2 linked regions of the Streptacidiphilus albus JL83 genome follow. The protein of the gene in region 1 interacts with the protein of each later gene in a pairwise test. Links are inferred from orthologs where the notes say so. Each region holds a gene or a part of one and is shown on either strand. Other genes may lie near its edges. The genes, in order: BS75_RS20285 and dnaE.

The links.
Region 2: the proteins of BS75_RS20285 (region 1) and dnaE interact in binary tests that used the Escherichia coli proteins (3 or more experiments, as listed by UniProt). The link is inferred for Streptacidiphilus albus JL83 from one-to-one orthologs.

Annotation. Positions count from the first base shown.
Region 1 is NZ_JQML01000001.1:4,666,827-4,674,507, reverse strand. The notes cover bases 390-3,301. They hold BS75_RS20285 (pyridoxal phosphate-dependent aminotransferase), read left to right. Parts: upstream 390-1,218; coding sequence 1,219-2,385; downstream 2,386-3,301. Other genes in these bases: BS75_RS20280 (WD40 repeat domain-containing protein), read left to right, coding at 2,701-3,301; BS75_RS20290 (mannosyltransferase family protein), read right to left, coding at 390-1,053. Outside these bases: more of BS75_RS20290, read right to left, coding at 1-389; more of BS75_RS20280, read left to right, coding at 3,302-3,717; BS75_RS20275 (metal ABC transporter solute-binding protein, Zn/Mn family), read left to right, coding at 4,015-4,992; BS75_RS20270 (metal ABC transporter ATP-binding protein), read left to right, coding at 5,142-6,008; BS75_RS20265 (metal ABC transporter permease), read left to right, coding at 6,013-6,936; BS75_RS20260 (metal ABC transporter permease), read left to right, coding at 6,933-7,681. UniProt on the Escherichia coli protein: Shows aminotransferase activity with methionine and histidine as substrates, and to a lesser extent also with phenylalanine.
Region 2 is NZ_JQML01000001.1:2,058,932-2,067,784, forward strand. The notes cover bases 2,703-6,786. They hold dnaE (DNA polymerase III subunit alpha), read left to right. Parts: upstream 2,703-3,019; coding sequence 3,020-6,586; downstream 6,587-6,786. Other genes in these bases: BS75_RS08940 (hypothetical protein), read left to right, coding at 2,703-2,943; BS75_RS08950 (hypothetical protein), read left to right, coding at 6,644-6,786. Outside these bases: BS75_RS08925 (NYN domain-containing protein), read left to right, coding at 1-338; BS75_RS08930 (ABC transporter ATP-binding protein), read left to right, coding at 362-1,354; BS75_RS08935 (ABC transporter permease), read left to right, coding at 1,351-2,160; more of BS75_RS08940, read left to right, coding at 2,182-2,702; more of BS75_RS08950, read left to right, coding at 6,787-6,856; BS75_RS08955 (hypothetical protein), read left to right, coding at 6,990-7,706; BS75_RS08960 (DsbA family protein), read left to right, coding at 7,849-8,625; BS75_RS08965 (M1 family metallopeptidase), read right to left, coding at 8,656-8,853. UniProt on the Escherichia coli protein: DNA polymerase III is a complex, multichain enzyme responsible for most of the replicative synthesis in bacteria. This DNA polymerase also exhibits 3' to 5' exonuclease activity. The alpha chain is the DNA polymerase catalytic subunit.

The sequences.
Region 1 (7,681 bases):
CCCCAGCGACATCACCAGGATCAGCGCCCCGTACACGGCCAGCGGCGGCCACGGGCGGCTCAGCAGGGCCGCCGCGCACGCCACCACGTAGCCGAGCAGGACGAAGGCCACGCTCACCTGCACCCAGCCGTCCGCGCCGTGCAGGGTGCTGCTGAGGAAGTCGAACGTGCTGCTGCCCCAGTCCCAGGCCGTGCTCCAGCCGGCGCTCTGGATCCGCGCCCAGCCGTCCAGCTGGCCCACCCGCAGACCGACCCACAGCAGGTAGACGGGCATCCCGACGCAGCCGAGCAGGCAGCCCACCAGCATCCGCGGGCGCAGCGACCGCTCCCGGCGCGCGGCCAGCAGCACGCCGACGACCAGTGCCGCCGCGACGGCGACCCCGGTCGACCGGGTCAGCCCGGCCAGGCAGGTGAGCACACCGGCCCAGACCCACGCCTCCTTCCGCACCGCCAGCAGCGCCGCCGCCGCGAGCAGCAGGAACAGGCTCTCGGTGTAGCCGATCCACAGCGACACGGCCATCGGCTGGCAGAACACCAGCGCCACCGCGAAGCCGGCCACCCGGGCCGAGTGCAGCCGGGCGACCAGGTGGTGGACGGCGACGGCCGCACCCGCCGCGCAGAGCCAGGCGACGACGACGGCGGAGGTGCCGAAGGCCAACCCGGTGAGCAGGTGGACGATCCGGATCAGCAGCGGGTAGAGCGGGAAGAACGCCAGGCTGTTGCCGGACAGCTGGCCGTTGGCTCCGTAGGTGTAGCCGTGCGGATAGCCGGACTCGGCGATCTGCACGTAGAAGCTCGCGTCCCAGACGTGGAACCGCCCGGCCAGGGTCTCGCCCGGGGTCTTCATCCAGTTCATCAGCAGGCAGCTCAGCAGCGCGGACGCGACCGCCACCGCGAGTGGCAGCGCCGCACCCCGCAGCGCGCGCAGCACGCTGCGCCCGGCGGACGGCCGTGACGGCGCCGATGCGTCCGCCGGGTCCGCGCCGGCCCTCGCAGCGCCCCTGGTTCGTCGCCCGGCCTGCTGCTGAGCGCTGTCGAGAAGGTCTTCGTCCACCCGGGCATTCTCCCGTACGTCCACCGGCCCGGGATCCGGCTTCGGCCGACCACGGTTCCTCGCACGTCCCGGGCGTCCGATCGGCCGCAGTGACCCGACCGGGCTTGTCGCGGTCGCGGGCCCGGCCCGAGGATGGCCAGCAGTCGCACACACGAGGAGCCGAAGATGACTGCAAGGCCGCTGCTGAACCGACGCCTCGACGGGCTGGGGACGACGATCTTCGCGGAGATGTCGGCGCTGGCCACCGCGACCGGCGCGATCAACCTGGGCCAGGGCTTCCCGGACACCGACGGCCCGGCCGAGATCGCCGAGGCGGCGGTCCGCGCGATCCGCGAGGGCAGGGGCAACCAGTACCCGCCCGGCCCCGGCATCCCCGAGCTGCGCGCGGCGATCGCCGAGCACCAGCAGCGGTTCTACGGCCTCGCCTACGACCCCGACGGCGAGGTGCTGGTCACCGCCGGAGCGACCGAGGCCATCGCCGCCGCGATGCTGGCGCTGCTGGAGCCCGGTGACGAGGTGATCGCCTTCGAGCCGTTCTACGACTCCTACGCGGCCTGCATCGCCATGGCCGGCGCCACCCGCGTCCCGCTCACCCTGCGCGCCCCGGACTTCCGCCCCGACCTCGACCTGCTGCGCTCGCTGGTCACCCCGCGCACCCGGCTGCTCCTGCTCAACTCCCCGCACAACCCGACCGGCATGGTGCTCTCCCCGGACGAGCTCAGCGCCATCGCCGAACTGGCCGTGGAGCACGACCTCCTGGTGGTCACCGACGAGGTCTACGAGCACCTGGTCTTCAGCGGCGCGCACCACCCCATCGCCGCCCTCCCCGGGATGCGCGAGCGCACCGTCTCCATCTCCTCCGCCGGCAAGACCTTCTCCTTCACCGGCTGGAAGGTCGGCTGGGTGACGGCTTCGCGGGAGTTGGTCGCCGCCGTCCGAACCGCCAAGCAGTACCTGACCTATGTCAGCGCCGGCCCGTTCCAGTACGCCGTCGCAGAGGCCCTGCGGCTCCCGGACGGCTACTTCACCACCCTGCGCACCGACCTGCTCCGCAAGCGCGACCTCCTGGCCGACGGCCTGCGCGCGGCGGGTTTCGAGGTCTACCAGCCCCAGGGCACCTACTTCATCACCACCGACATCACCCCCTTCGGCGAGAAGGACGCCTACGCCTTCTGCCGCGCGCTGCCCGAACGCTGCGGCGTGGTCGCCATCCCCAACTCCGTCTTCTACGACGACCCCGAAGCCGGCCGCACCCAGGTCCGCTTCACCTTCTGCAAGCAGGACCAGGTCCTCGCCGATGCGGCAGTCCAGCTTCAGCGCCTGGGAGGGTGACCTGCTCGGCCGCTGTCCGTTGTACGGGCTGATCTGTCCCGCGGCAGCAGAGTGACTGATTCCGGGGCGGTCACGGCGTGCCGCGACCCTGATAGCGGGTTCCCGGGCTGCGGCGGCGCGCCGTCGGGGCGGGTGCGCCGGTCGTGCCCCTGTGCGCCAACGGATCTGAGGATCAGTCAACAGCGGTATTGCTGACCGCATTTGGTGGCGGATATGTTCGAGGGGCTGCCCGGTTCCCTGGGGGTCGAGGAAGCGTGAGGGGGCGGGAGCGGTGGCGGGCGTCAGAGCGGTGCTCGCGCAGGTGGGGGGAGTGCCATGGGGAATCAGCGCGCGCGTGCGTTCGTGACGGCGGCGGTGCTGCTGGCGGGGATGTGGGGAGCCTCCGGCGCCGGCGCGGAGGCGGCCACCGGGCCGAGCGCCACGGCGGCCACCGCATCCGCCGCGCGTCCGAGCGAGGGGCAGATCATCTCCGGGACGGCCGACGACGGGTTCCCGGGGGTGTGCGCGCTGTCGGCGACCGACCCGGTCACCGGCAAGGTCGCCGAGTTCACCCCGACCGGCGCCGGCTGCGAGCCCTCGGCCTCGCCCGACGCCGGGCTGGTCTCGTACATCGGACCGGCGGTGCCGGACGCCGGGAGCGGGCCGATCACCACCCCGCTGGCGCTGCACGTGATGGACCGGGACGGCACCCACGGCCGGGTCGTCTACCGGCTGCCGAGCACCGCCTACTCCTTCGACCGGGCGATCTTCACGCCGGACGGTCGGCACCTGCTCTTCGACGTGGAGAACAGGAGCACCGACGGCAACCAGCTCTACCGGATCGGCATCGACGGCAAGGGGCTGACCCCGGTTGCTCCGGGCTTCCCGCAGTCGACCCTGGTCGCGCCGGAGGCGTACTCGCCGGACGGCCGGACCCTGGCCGCGGACGTCGGCGGGAACCTCTGGCTCAAGGCGGGCAACGCCAAGCCCTACGAGCTGCACCTGTCGGTGGAGCCGACCGGGGCGGTGAGCTTCTCGCCGAGCGGCCGTGAGCTGGCCTACGGGGACGGCAGCGCCTATCTGGCCGACCTGGCCACCGGCAAGGTGACCGGGATCGCCGCCGAGTACCAGGACGCACAGCACAACACCCATGCCTTCTACGCGGCGACCTTCTCGCCGGACGGGCGACAGGTCGCGGTGGTCGCGGCGCTCTTCCCCTGGGGAGCCATGGGCGGCTTCTACAGCACCGTCGAGACGGCGCCGGTGGCGAGTCCCACCCGCTTCACGCCCGCCGGCGCGCAGCGGGTCGACGGTGAGCTGGACACCATGCTCTGGCTCCCGCCGGTGCGCTGACCCGGCCTCCGGGCCTGGCACGGACGGTGCGGCCGGGCTCGGCGCCGGAATGTGAAGCCGAACACGCTTGATCACGTCGATCGCCCCGGGCCACCGGCCCGGGGCGATCTGCCGTCTGCGCCGAGGCGATGGCCCTGACCTGCGCAAACGTCCTAGCGCCGGAGCGCGCGCCGGGGGCGTGCAGCGGGTCACGGAACGGTAATGGTTTTCATCGTTGGACCGATCGGGCTAGAAGTGAGAATCATTTTCATCTAGCGTGGTGGGTGTTCCGCTCCGGCCTGTCCGAGGAGAGACCACGTGAAGACCCCCGCCTCCCGCCTTCCCCACCCCGCGCGCCTCGCGCTCGGTGCGGTCGGCGTCGCCGCCCTCGCGCTGACGAGTGCCTGCGCCACGACCGCGCCGACCTCGCCGAGCGCCGCGACGGCCGGCGGTTCGAGCGCGGGGGCCGGCGGCGGAAAGGTGATCCAGGTCGCGGCGGCCGAGAACTTCTGGGGCAGCATCGCCGCCCAGCTCGGCGGCGACCACGTCCAGGTCACCAGCATCATCACCAACCCCAACACCGACCCGCACTCCTACGAGCCGACCGCCGCCGACGCCCGCACGGTCACCACCGCGCAGTTCGCCATCGTCAACGGCGTCGGTTACGACGGCTGGGCGGACAAACTGCTGGCGACCAACCCCGGCAGCGGCCGGACCGAGCTCAACGTCGGCGACCTGGTCGGCATCCAGCCCGGCGGCAACCCGCACCGCTGGTACTCGCCGACCAACGTGCACCAGGTCATCGAGGCGATCACCGCCGACTACAAGAAGATCGACCCGGCCGACGCGGCCTACTTCGACCAGCTGAAGACGGCGTTCGAGACGCAGACCCTGGCCCAGTACAACCAGCTGATCGCGAGCATCAGGGCGACCTACGCCGGGACGCCGATCGGCGCCTCCGAGTCGATCGTGACCCCGCTCGCGCAGGGCCTCGGTCTGGATCTGATCACCCCCGAGAGCTTCCTGGACGCGATGAGCGAGGGCACCGACCCCACCGCCGCCGACAAGTCCACGATCGACCAGCAGATCAGGTCGAAGAAGATCAAGGTCTACGTCTACAACACCCAGAACTCCACGCCGGACGTGGTCGCCCAGGTGAACCTGGCCAAGTCCGAGGGCATCCCGGTGGCCCCGGTCACCGAGACGCTCAGCCCGGCCGGGGACACCTTCCAGCAGTGGCAGGTCAGCGAGCTCCAGGGGATCGCGGCGGCCCTCAAGGAGGCGACCGGACGGTGACGGTGCGGGACATGACGGCGGCGCGGCAGCAGATCCGCGACGGGGAGCCGGAACAAACGGCGGCCCGCCGACAGCTGACGTCGCAGCGGGCGGGGACACAACTGCCGAGGGCAGACCGGCGGACGACGCAAGACGGGACGGTGCACACAGTGGCGATCGAACAGGCAGCAGTACCCGTTCAGGCAACCGCCGCCGCGACCATCCCGGCCGCCGTCGCGACGACCGCGGCCGCCGCCGATCCCGTGCTCGAACTGCGCGGCGCCGCCGTCCGCGTCGGCGGGCGCACCCTCTGGTCCGGCGTCGACCTGGACGTGCGGGCGGGCGAGTTCGTCGCCGTCCTCGGTCCGAACGGGGTCGGCAAGTCCACGCTGCTCAAGGTCCTGCTCGGGGTGCTGCCCGCGGCCGAGGGCGAGGCCCGGGTGCTCGGGCTGCGGCCCGGCCAGGGCGGGGACCGGGTCGGCTACCTGCCGCAGCGCCGCAGCTTCGGGCCCGGGATGCGGATCCGGGGTGTGGACCTGGTCCGGCTCGGCCTCGACGGCGACCGCTGGGGGCTGCCGCTGCCCGGCGGCCGCCGGCGCCGGGAGCAGGCCGAGCGGATAGCCGAGGTCGTCGAGCTGGTCGGTGCGACGGCCTACGCCCACCGTCCGATCGGCGAGTGCTCCGGCGGCGAGCAGCAGCGGCTGCTGATCGCCCAGGCGCTGGTCCGGCGTCCGGCGGTGCTGCTGCTGGACGAGCCGCTGGACAGCCTGGACCTGCCGAACCAGAGCGCGGTCGCGGCTCTGATCGGCCGGATATGCCATCAGGAGGGCGTGGCCGTGGTGATGGTCGCGCACGACGTCAACCCGATCCTGCACCACCTGGACCGGGTGGTGTACATCGCGGGCGGCGGCGCGGTCGCCGGCGCCCCGGGCGAGGTGGTCACCTCCGAGAACCTGACCCGGCTGTACGGGACCCCGGTCGAGGTGCTGCGGACCGCCGACGGACGACTGGTCGTCGTCGGACAACCGGAGGCCTGAACCGATGCCCGTGCAGTTCAGCTGGAACCTGCTGACCGACTTCCAGGAGATGTGGTCCTACCCGTTCATGGTCAACGCCTTCCGGGCGGGCGCGGTGGTCGCGCTGGTCGCGGGCGCGATCGGCTGGTTCATGGTGCTGCGGCGGCAGTCCTTCGCCGGGCACACCCTGGGCGTGGTGGCCTTCCCCGGGGCGTCCTTCGCGACCCTCGCGGGGATCAGCACCGGCTTCGGCTACTTCGGCTTCTGCCTGGCGGCGGCGCTGGTCATCGCGCTGCTGCGGCGGGAGGGCCGGGACGCGGACGCGGAGGAGTCCGCGGCCACCGGGGTCGTCCAGGCATTCCTGCTGGCCTGCGGTTTCCTCTTCATCGCGCTCTACAAGGGGCTGTTGAGCGGGCCGGAGAGCATCCTCTTCGGCAGCTTCCTCGGGATCACCACCGGCCAGGTGCTGCTGCTGGCCCTGGTCGGCCTGGCAGTGCTGGCGGTGCTCGTGGTCATCGGTCGGCCGCTGCTGTTCGCCTCGGTCGACCCGCAGGTGGCGGCGGCGCGCGGGGTCCCGGTGCGGCTGCTGTCGACGCTGTTCCTGCTGCTGCTGGGCGCGGCGACGGCGGAGGCCGCGCAGATCACCGGCTCGCTGCTGGTGTTCGCGCTGCTGGTGCTGCCGGCCGCGACCGCACAGGTGCTGACCGCTCGCCCGGCGCTGAGCCTGCTGCTGACACTGCTGCTGGGCTTCGGCGCGACCTGGGCCGGGCTGATCGCGGCCTGGTACTGGCCGTACCCGCTGGGCTTCTTCGTGACCAGCTTCGCCTTCGCCGGCTACCTGCTGGCGCACGCGGCCCGGCTGGTCGCCCGCCGACGCGGCACCGGCGCCGGTGCCGGCGCCATGACCGCCGTACCCAGGACCGACGCCGCCAGGAGGGTCGCCGTATGAACGTGTGGAGTCAGGACTTCTTCCACCACGCCCTGCTCGCCGGGACGTTCATCGCGCTGGCGTCCGGTCTGGTCGGCTACTTCCTGGTGCTGCGCGCCCAGGTCTTCACCGGGGACGCGCTCAGCCATGTCGCCTTCGCCGGGGCGATGGCGGCCCTGGCCGCCGGCTGGGACCTGCGGCTCGGGCTGTTCGTCGGGTGCATCGGCGGCGGGCTGCTGCTGGCCGGGATCGGTCGCAGGGGCCGGGCCGACGATGTGGTGATCGGAGCGGCCTTCGCCTGGATCCTCGGCCTCGGGGCCTTCTTCCTCACCCTCTACACGACCTCGCGCAGCGGCTCGGACGTGGGCAACGCCGGCACCAGCGTGCTCTTCGGCTCGATCTTCGGCCTGAGCGGCAGCCAGACCCTGGTCGCGGTGCTGGTGGCGGCCGCGATCAGCGTCGCGGTGCTGGCCATCGCCCGTCCGCTGCTGTTCGCGACGCTGGACGAGGCGGTCGCGGCGGCGCGCGGCGTGCCGGTGAAGGTGCTGGGGCTGGGCTTCCTGGCCCTGGTCGGCGCCTGCGCGGGCGAGGCCACGCAGGCGGTGGGCTCGCTGCTGCTGCTGGGCCTGCTGGCGGCCCCGGCCGGTGCGGCGCTGCGGTTGACGAACCGTCCGTTCGTGGGGCTGGCGCTCTCGGCCGGGCTCGCGGTCGCCGAGATGTGGGCCGGGCTGGCGCTGAGCGCGGTCGCCACGAGCCTGCCCCCGAG
Region 2 (8,853 bases), 2.6 Mb from region 1 along the record:
CGCTGACCCAGCTCACCACCGCCGAGCAGAAGTGGGCCGACCGCGAGGAGGACATCACCACCGTCGCCGGGGACCCCAACGAGGTCGGCCAGGTCTTCGCCCGCCGCTGGACCGAACGGCTCGGTGACCAGGGCCGGCTCACCGGGCTGTGGACCGACTACCCCCGGATCCCGCACCGGGTCGACGGCGAGCTGCTGCGCTACGCGGCCCGGTTCGGCCTGCTCGCACACAAGGACGACCAGATCGACGAACACGACCGGTACGCCATCCGGGCCGGGTTCTGGCGCGAGATCGCCACCCGCGTCCCGGGGGGCGAGGCCCTGCAAACGGAGTCCTGACCTCCGCTGTACCGTTGTCGCCTGTGACGGGCAGGGAGAACACGGGCGCCGAGGACAGCTGCTGCAGCGTCCTGGACCTGACCAAGCAGTACCGGACTGGGCGCGGCGCCAAGGCGCAGGTCGTCCGGGCGAACGCCGGGATCTCGTTGGAGGTCCGCCGGGGCGAGGTCTTCGGGCTGCTCGGACCCAACGGCGCGGGCAAGTCGACGCTGGTGCGCCAGCTCACCGGCCTGCTCCGGCCCGACAGCGGCTCGATCCGGATCCTCGGCCACGACATCGTCCGCCACCCCGAGCACGCCTCCCGGCTGCTGGCCTACCTCGGCCAGGAGTCCACCGCCCTGGACGAGCTCACCGTCGCGCTGGCGGTGGAGACCACCGCCCGGCTGCGCGGCCTCGGCCGGCCCCAGGCGCGGGCCGCCCGCGACGCCGCGCTGGCCGAGCTGGCGCTGGAACCGCTGGCGGACCGGGTGCTCGGCAAGCTCTCCGGCGGCCAGCGCCGACTGGCCTGCTTCGCCACCGCGCTGGTCGGCGAGCGCCCGCTGCTGGTCCTGGACGAGCCGACGACCGGGATGGACCCGGTGGCCCGGCGCGCCGTCTGGGCCGCCGTCGAGCGCCGCCGGGCCGAACGCGGCACCACCGTGCTGCTGGTCACCCACAACGTCATCGAGGCCGAGACGGTGCTCGACCGGGTCGCCGTGGTCGACGAGGGCCGGGTCATCGCCTGCGACACGCCCGGCGGACTGAAGGCCCTGGTCGACGGCGACGTCCGGCTGGACCTGGTCTGGCGCGAGGACGCCCCGCTGGGGCTGCCGGCCATCGCCGCGCTGGCCGCGCGGGCGGTCCGCTCCGGCCGCCGCTGGACCGTGCGCACCGACCCGGACCGGGCCCGGGAGCTGGTCGCCCAGGTCACCTCGGGCCCGGCCTTCGCCGCCCTGGACGACTTCTCACTCAGCACGCCCAGCCTTGAGGACGTGTACCTGCTGCTCGGCGGACGCCATGAAGGACTCGCGAAATGACCGGACCTCGGGAAATGACCGCGGCCGTCGCTGTCTCCCGCCCCGCCGTGCTGGCGCCCGGAGCCGCGCTGCTGCCCTCGCTGGGCGCGGTCTACCGGGCGCAGCTGTCCCGGGCCCGGGTCTCCCGGATCCCGCTGCTGTTCGTGGCGACCTTCCAGTCCCTCGGGATCATGGCGATGATGCGCGGCGTCGTCAGCGGCGGCGACAGCGAGGCCGCCCGGGACGTGGTCGCCGGGTCGAGCGTGCTGGTGGTCGCCTTCGTCGCGCTGAACCTGCTGGCCCAGTACTTCGGCCGGCTGCGGGCCACCGGCGGGCTGGACCACTACGCGACGCTGCCGGTCCCGCCGGCCTCGGTGGTGCTGGGCACGGCGGCGGCCTACGCCTCGTTCACCGTGCCCGGGGCGCTGGTGACCGCCGGGGTGGGCTGCGGGCTGTTCCGGCTGGGCTGGGTGCACCTGTGGGTGCTGCTGCTGGTGGTGCCGCTGTCCGGGGCGGCGCTGTCCGGCCTGGGCGCGGCCTGCGGGCTGCTGGCGAGCCGGCAGGAGATCGCCACCCTGCTGGGCCAGCTGGGCATGTCGGCGGCGCTGCTGCTGGGCGTGCTGCCGCCGACCCACATGCCGGAGGCGATCCGCTGGGTGCGCGACCTGCTGCCGTCGACCTACGGCGTGGAGGCGCTGGCCCGCAGCTTCGACCGGCGCCCGGACTGGTCCGCGGTGGCGCTGGACCTGGCGGTCTGCGGGGCCGTCGGAGTGGTCTCGCTGGCCGTCTCCACGTGGGCCTACCGACGCGCCGCCACCCGCCGCTGATCTCCGTGGGACGATGACGCGATGACCGATCAGAACACCGATGCCGACGGCGGGTCCGGCCCCTCGCCCGAGCCCGGGTCCGGGCAGGCCGCGCCAGTGCCGCTGTCCAAGTCCGCGCCGGAGCCCCTGCCCGAGCCGGCGTCCCCGCCCGAGCCGGAGCCGCTGTCCGCGCCGCTGCCGGGCCACCCGGCCGAGGCCGCCGACGCGCCCGTACGGTTCTCCCGCGAGCTGCGGACCGACCTGCTGCTGGGGCTCGCCCTGATCGCCGGATCGGCCGTGCTGGGCCTGCTGATGGGGCTGCTGTGGGAGCGGGTGGCGCCGAAGGTGCCGCTCTACGCCGACACCTCCGACATCTACCTGTCGGATCCGGAGGGCGAGCAGGCGATCACCGCCGACGCCTACTTCGCGATCATCGGCGCGGTCATCGGCCTGCTGCTGGCGGCCCTGGCGTACTGGCGCACCCGCGCCCGCGACGTGGGCGTCGGGGTGCCGGTCGGGCTGGCCCTGGGCGGGCTGCTCGGCGGCTACCTGGCGATGCGGCTCGGGGTGCACCTGGGCCCGAGCAGCAACATCATCGCCACGGCCAAGAGCGTCGCCCTGGGGAAGACCTTCTACGGGCCGCTGGCGGTGACCGCCAACGGCGTGCTGCTGGCCTGGCCGGGGGTCGCGCTGGTCACCCTGATCGTCCTCACCAGGATCTTCTCGCCGAAGCCGAGCGCCCCGGAAACACTCTGGGCGCAACCCTTGTCACAAGCGTCACCGGAGCGCTCCGACACCCCTTAGCGCGCGCTAGGGTGGGTGCCTACCCCGCGCCGACACCTGGGCCGAACCCTGTGCCCACCCGCGTGCCGACCCTGCCATGAGGAGTGCCCGTACCGTGGCCGACAGCTTCGTTCACCTGCATGTCCACACCGAGTACTCGATGCTGGACGGGGCTGCCAAGAACGGCAAGCTGATCGCCGAGGTGGAGCGGCTGGGCATGCCCGCCGTGGCCATGTCGGACCACGGCAACATGTTCGGCGCGTACGAGTTCCAGCAGATCGGCAAGAAGTCCGGGGTCAAGCCGATCATCGGGATCGAGGCGTACGTCGCGCCGGAGTCCCGGTTCCACAAGAAGCAGGTCTTCTGGGCGCCGGGCGGGCAGCGCGTCGCCAGCAGCGACGGCGAGGGCGGCAAGGACGTCTCCGGCGGCGGCCGGTACACCCACATGACCATGTGGGCGGAGAACGCCGAGGGGCTGCGCAACCTCTTCCGGCTCTCCTCGCTGGCGTCCATGGAGGGCTACTACATGAAGCCCCGGATGGACCGGGAGCTGATCGCCGCCAACGCCAAGGGCATCATCGCCACCACCGGCTGCCCCTCGGGCGAGGTGCAGACCCGGCTGCGGCTGGGGCAGTTCGACGAGGCGATCAAGGCCGCCAGCGCCTACCAGGACATCTTCGGCAAGGAGAACTACTTCCTGGAGCTGATGGACCACGGCCTGGACATCGAGCGCAGCGTCCGCGAGGACCTGCTCCGGGTGGCCAAGCAGCTGGGCATCCCGCTGCTGGCGACCAACGACTCGCACTACGTCACCGAGGACCAGGCGGACGCCCACGACAACCTGCTCTGCGTGGGCGTGGGCAAGAACAAGGACGACCCGAACCGGTTCAAGTTCAACGGCTCGGGCTACTACATCAAGACCGCCGAGGAGATGCGCGAGCTCTTCCGCGAGCTGCCCGAGGCCTGCGACAACACCCTCGCCATCGGCGAGCGGATCCAGCCCTACGACGAGGTCTTCACCTACGTCGACCGGATGCCCCAGTTCGACGTGCCCGAGGGCGAGACCCAGGCGTCCTGGCTGCGGCACAAGATCGCGGAGGGGCTCCCCCGGCGCTACGGCGACAACCCGAGCCAGGAGGTGCTGGACCGGATCGAGCTGGAGATGGGCGTCATCTCCCCGATGGGCTTCGACGCCTACTTCCTCGTGGTCGCGGACATCTGCCAGTACGCCCGCGACAACGGCATCCCGGTCGGCCCCGGCCGTGGTTCGGCGGCCGGCTCGATCGTGGCCTACCTGACCCGGATCACCGAGCTGGACCCGCTCGAACACGATCTGCTGTTCGAGCGCTTCCTCAACCCGGAGCGGATCAACCCGCCCGACGTCGACATCGACTTCGACGACCGCCAGCGCGACCAGATGGTGCGCTACGTCACCGAGAAGTACGGCGAGGCGTACACCGCGCAGGTGAACACCTTCGGCACGATCAAGGCCAAGGCCGCCGTCAAGGACGCCAACCGGATCCTCGGCTACCCCTTCTCCATGGGCGACCGGATCACCAAGGCCATGCCGCCGGACGTGATGGGCAAGGGCGTCCCGCTCTACGCGCTGTTCGACGAGACGCACCCCCGGTACTCCGAGGGCGGCGAGATCCGCGCGATGTACGAGAACGAGCCCGACGTCCGCAAGATCATCGACACCGGCAAGGGCATCGAGGGCCTGACCCGGGGCACCGGCGTGCACGCCGCCGCGGTGATCCTCTCCTCGGCTCCGCTGCTCGACCTCATCCCGCTGCACAAGCGGGACAAGGACGGGGTGATCATCACCGGCTTCTCGTACCCCCAGTGCGAGGAGATGGGTCTGATCAAGATGGACTTCCTGGGTCTGCGGAACCTGGGCATCATCGATCACGCCATCAAGATCATCAAGGCCAACCGGGGCATCGAGGTCGACACCGAGAAGATCGCCATCGACGACCCGGTCACCTACGACCTGCTCGCCCGGGGCGACACCCTGGGCGTCTTCCAGCTGGACGGCGGGCCCATGCGGGCGCTGCTGAAGCTGATGAAGCCGACCGAGTTCGCCGACATCTCCGCCGTCTCCGCGCTCTACCGGCCCGGCCCGATGGGCATGAACTCGCACACCAACTACGCGCTCCGGAAGAACGCCCAGCAGGAGATCACCCCGATCCACCCCGAGCTGGAGGAGCCGCTCAAGGAGGTGCTCGGCCCCACCTACGGCCTGATCGTCTACCAGGAGCAGGTGCAGCGAGCCGCGCAGGTGCTGGCCGGCTACAGCCTCGGCCAGGCCGACCTGCTCCGCCGGGCCATGGGCAAGAAGAAGAAGGAGGTCCTGGAACAGGAGTTCGTGCCGTTCCACGCGGGCTGCCAGGAGCGCGGCTACTCGGACGAGGCGATCCAGGCGGTCTGGGACGTGCTGGTCCCCTTCGCCGGCTACGCCTTCAACAAGTCGCACTCCGCCGCCTACGGCCTGGTCTCCTACTGGACCGCCTACCTCAAGGCCAACTACCCCGCCGAGTACATGGCCGCCCTGCTGACGTCGGTCTCCGACGACAAGGACAAGATGGCGATCTACCTCGCCGAGTGCCGCCGGCTGGGCATCAAGATCCTCTCGCCGGACGTCAACGAGTCGGTGGTCGACTTCACCGCCGTCGGCGACTCGGTCCGCTTCGGCCTCAAGGCCGTCCGCAACGTCGGCGTCCCGGTGATCGAGTCCCTGGTCAAGTCCCGCTCGGAGAAGGGGAAGTACACCTCCTTCGCGGACTTCCTGGACAAGGTCGAGCTGGTGGTCTGCAACAAGCGGACGGTGGACTCGCTGATCAAGGCCGGGGCCTTCGACTCGCTGGAGCACACCCGGCAGAGCCTGGTCGCCGTCTGCGAGACCGCCATCGACTCGGTCACCAGCCTGAAGAAGCAGCAGGCCATCGGCCAGGACGACCTCTTCGGCTCGATGGACACCAGCGACGAGTCCCCCGGCATCGGCCTGGACTTCACCCTCGACGACCGCGAGTGGCCGCGCAAGCACCTGCTCAGCCTGGAGCGGGAGATGCTCGGGCTCTACGTCTCCAGCCACCCGCTGGACGGCGCCGAGCACATCCTGTCCCGCAACCGCGACGTCTCCATCGCCGAGCTGCTCGGCTCCGGCCGGACCGAGGGCGAGGTCAAGCTCGCCGGGCTGATCACCTCGGTCGACCGGCGGATCAACAAGGCCGGCAACGCCTGGGCGATCGTCACCATCGCCGACCGCGACGGCTCGGTCGAGGTGCTGTTCTTCCCGAAGAACTACATGCTGATCCAGCAGGAGCTGATCGAGGACAACGTGGTCTCGGTCCGGGGCCGGCTGAACGAGCGCGACGGCGCGCTGTCCATCTTCGGCTCGGAGCTCGCCCCGCTGGACATCTCCTCGGCCGAGAACGGCGGCAAGCCGCCGGTCTTCCTGACCGTGCCCGAGCAGAAGATCACCCCGCCGCTGGTGGCCGAGCTCAAGCGCTCGCTCCGGGCGCACCCGGGCGACGTCCCGGTCCGGATCCGGATGGAGGGCCGCCGCCGCACCCTGGTCTTCGAGCTCGGCTTCCTGATCAACCCGGACAACGGCTTCGCCAGCGAGATCAAGACCCTCCTCGGCCAGGGCGCCTGGAGCGTCTGACCGGTCGAGTGGAAGGGGTGCCTCCGGCGGCGCAGACTTGCCGCAGGAGGTACCCCCATGAACGAGTACGAGATGCGTGCGGAGTACGAGGACGGGGTCCTCGGCGGCCCCATCCACCAGTGGCACATGACCGTGGAGGGCAACACCGCCGCCCTCTGCGGCCACCCGGTCGACGCCGAGTCGGCCCGCCTCAACGCCGTCGCCTGGGGCGACACCCACGAGAAGTTCTGCTACCTCTGCGGCGCCCTCTACCTCCGCCAGGTCCCCTGACCACCGCCGGGGCGCGGAAGTCCTCATCAATTCCTCAGGGGCGATCCGGCGCAGGCGGTGTCGGCACTGTGCGAGGATTGTCCGGTTCGGCGGACCCGCCGAACGGGTTACGGACGGGCAGGGAGCGGCGACGGTGAGGACGCGTGCGGTACCGCTGCTCGCGGTCGCCCGTGCGCTGCTGTTCACCCTGTTCGCGGTCGTCCTCTCCAGCGGCTCGCACGTGCTGCTGACCGACGAGCCGCTGCCCTGGCCGACCATTCTGGCGGCCGGCCTGGGCGCCTTCGTCCTGGCCCTGCTGCTCGGTCGGCGCGAGCGCTCCTACGCCGGGATCGCCGCGCTGCTGGTCCCGCTGGAGCTCGGGCTCGACACTCTCTTCACCGACGGGCAGGCCAGCTGCTACCGGGCCACCGACGGCGGGCCGCTGCTCGGGCCCTGGCACTCGGTGAACTCGCTGCTCTTCTGCGGCAACGCCGGCCAGGCCGACGGCGCCCTGCGCACCGCCCCCGCGCTGACCGGCCACGTCGGCCACGGGATCACCCCGTGGCTGGTGCTGGCCGCCCACCTGGTGATCGGCCTGATCGCCGCCTGGTGGCTGCGCCGGGGCGAGATCGCGGCCTACCGGCTGGTCCGGGCGACCGGCGCCTACGTCCGGCACCTGGGCGCGCCGCTGCGCAGCGCGCTGCGGCTGCTCCTCGCCGCGCTGCGCGCCCCCGCGCCGCTGCCACGGCCGGACCGCCGACCGCCGCTGCGGATCGACGCCGCCGCCGCGCCACTGCTCCGCTTCGTCCTCGCCCGGCGCGGACCGCCGACCGTGCGCCCGCACGGCCCGGCGCCGCTGCCGATCGGCTGACCGCACCTCCGTCCGCCGACACCTGTCCGGTTGTACCGGGCAGGCAGTGCTGTCCCGTTTTCCGGGACAGGTCCCGCGTCCGCCGTGCCACCGCCGCAGCACCCACGGAACCGGCACCGCGACCCGACAGGACATCACACCCATGAGCGAGAAGAACAACTCCGGCAAGACCACCGCGCGCGCCCGCGTCGAGGCGGCCCGCGCCGCCGAGGCGGCCCGGCAGCGCCGCCGCAAGGGCCTGATCGTCGGCGCCGCCGCAGTCGCGGTGATCGTCGTCGGCACCGGCGTCGGCATCGCCGTGCAGGACTCGCGGAGCAGCAGCAACGCCCCCTACGTCGCCCCGGCCAACGCCGACGGCACCACGATCGTCTACGGCAACCCGAAGGCCCCCAACACCCTGCAGGTGTGGGAGGACTTCCGCTGCCCGATCTGCGACGAGCTGGAGAAGTCGGCGGGCCCGGCGGTCCAGGCGCTGGCCGACAACGGCACCTACAAGATCGAGTACCACATGGCCACGTTCCTGGACGGCAACCTCGGCGGCAACGGCTCCGCCGTGGCGCTGAACGCGGCGGCGGCGGCGCTGAACGAGGGCACCGCCAAGTTCAAGGCCTTCCACGACGTCCTCTACGCCAACCAGCCGGAGGAGACCGACGACGCCTTCAACAGCACCTCCGAGATGCTGAAGCTGGCGGCGAAGGTCCCCGGCCTGGTCACCCCGGCCTTCACCAAGGCGGTCCAGGACGACACCTACAAGGGCTGGGTGAACAAGGTCTCGGACGCCTTCAACACCAGCGGGATCACCGGGACGCCGACGATGAAGCTGAACGGCAAGCAGCTGACGGTGTTCTCCTCCAGCGGCGCCCCGGTGACCGCTGCGCAGTTCACGGCCCTGATCCAGTCCACGCTGGCGGCGAAGTAGCAGCCGGACCGGCGGTGGCAGCGGCGGCGGTTACTGGACGCCGCCGCGCCACCGGGACCAGCGCCGGCCCTCGGCGACCGGCCCGTGGTCGGCAGCCGGCCCGGCGGCCGGTTCCGGCCCGACGGCGGGGGTGACGGGCCCGGGCGCCGGGGCCACCCGGGCGACCGGCAGCTCGGGCAGCTCCGGGTCGTACAGCCAGGCGTTGAAGAACTCGTGCAGCGGCTCCGT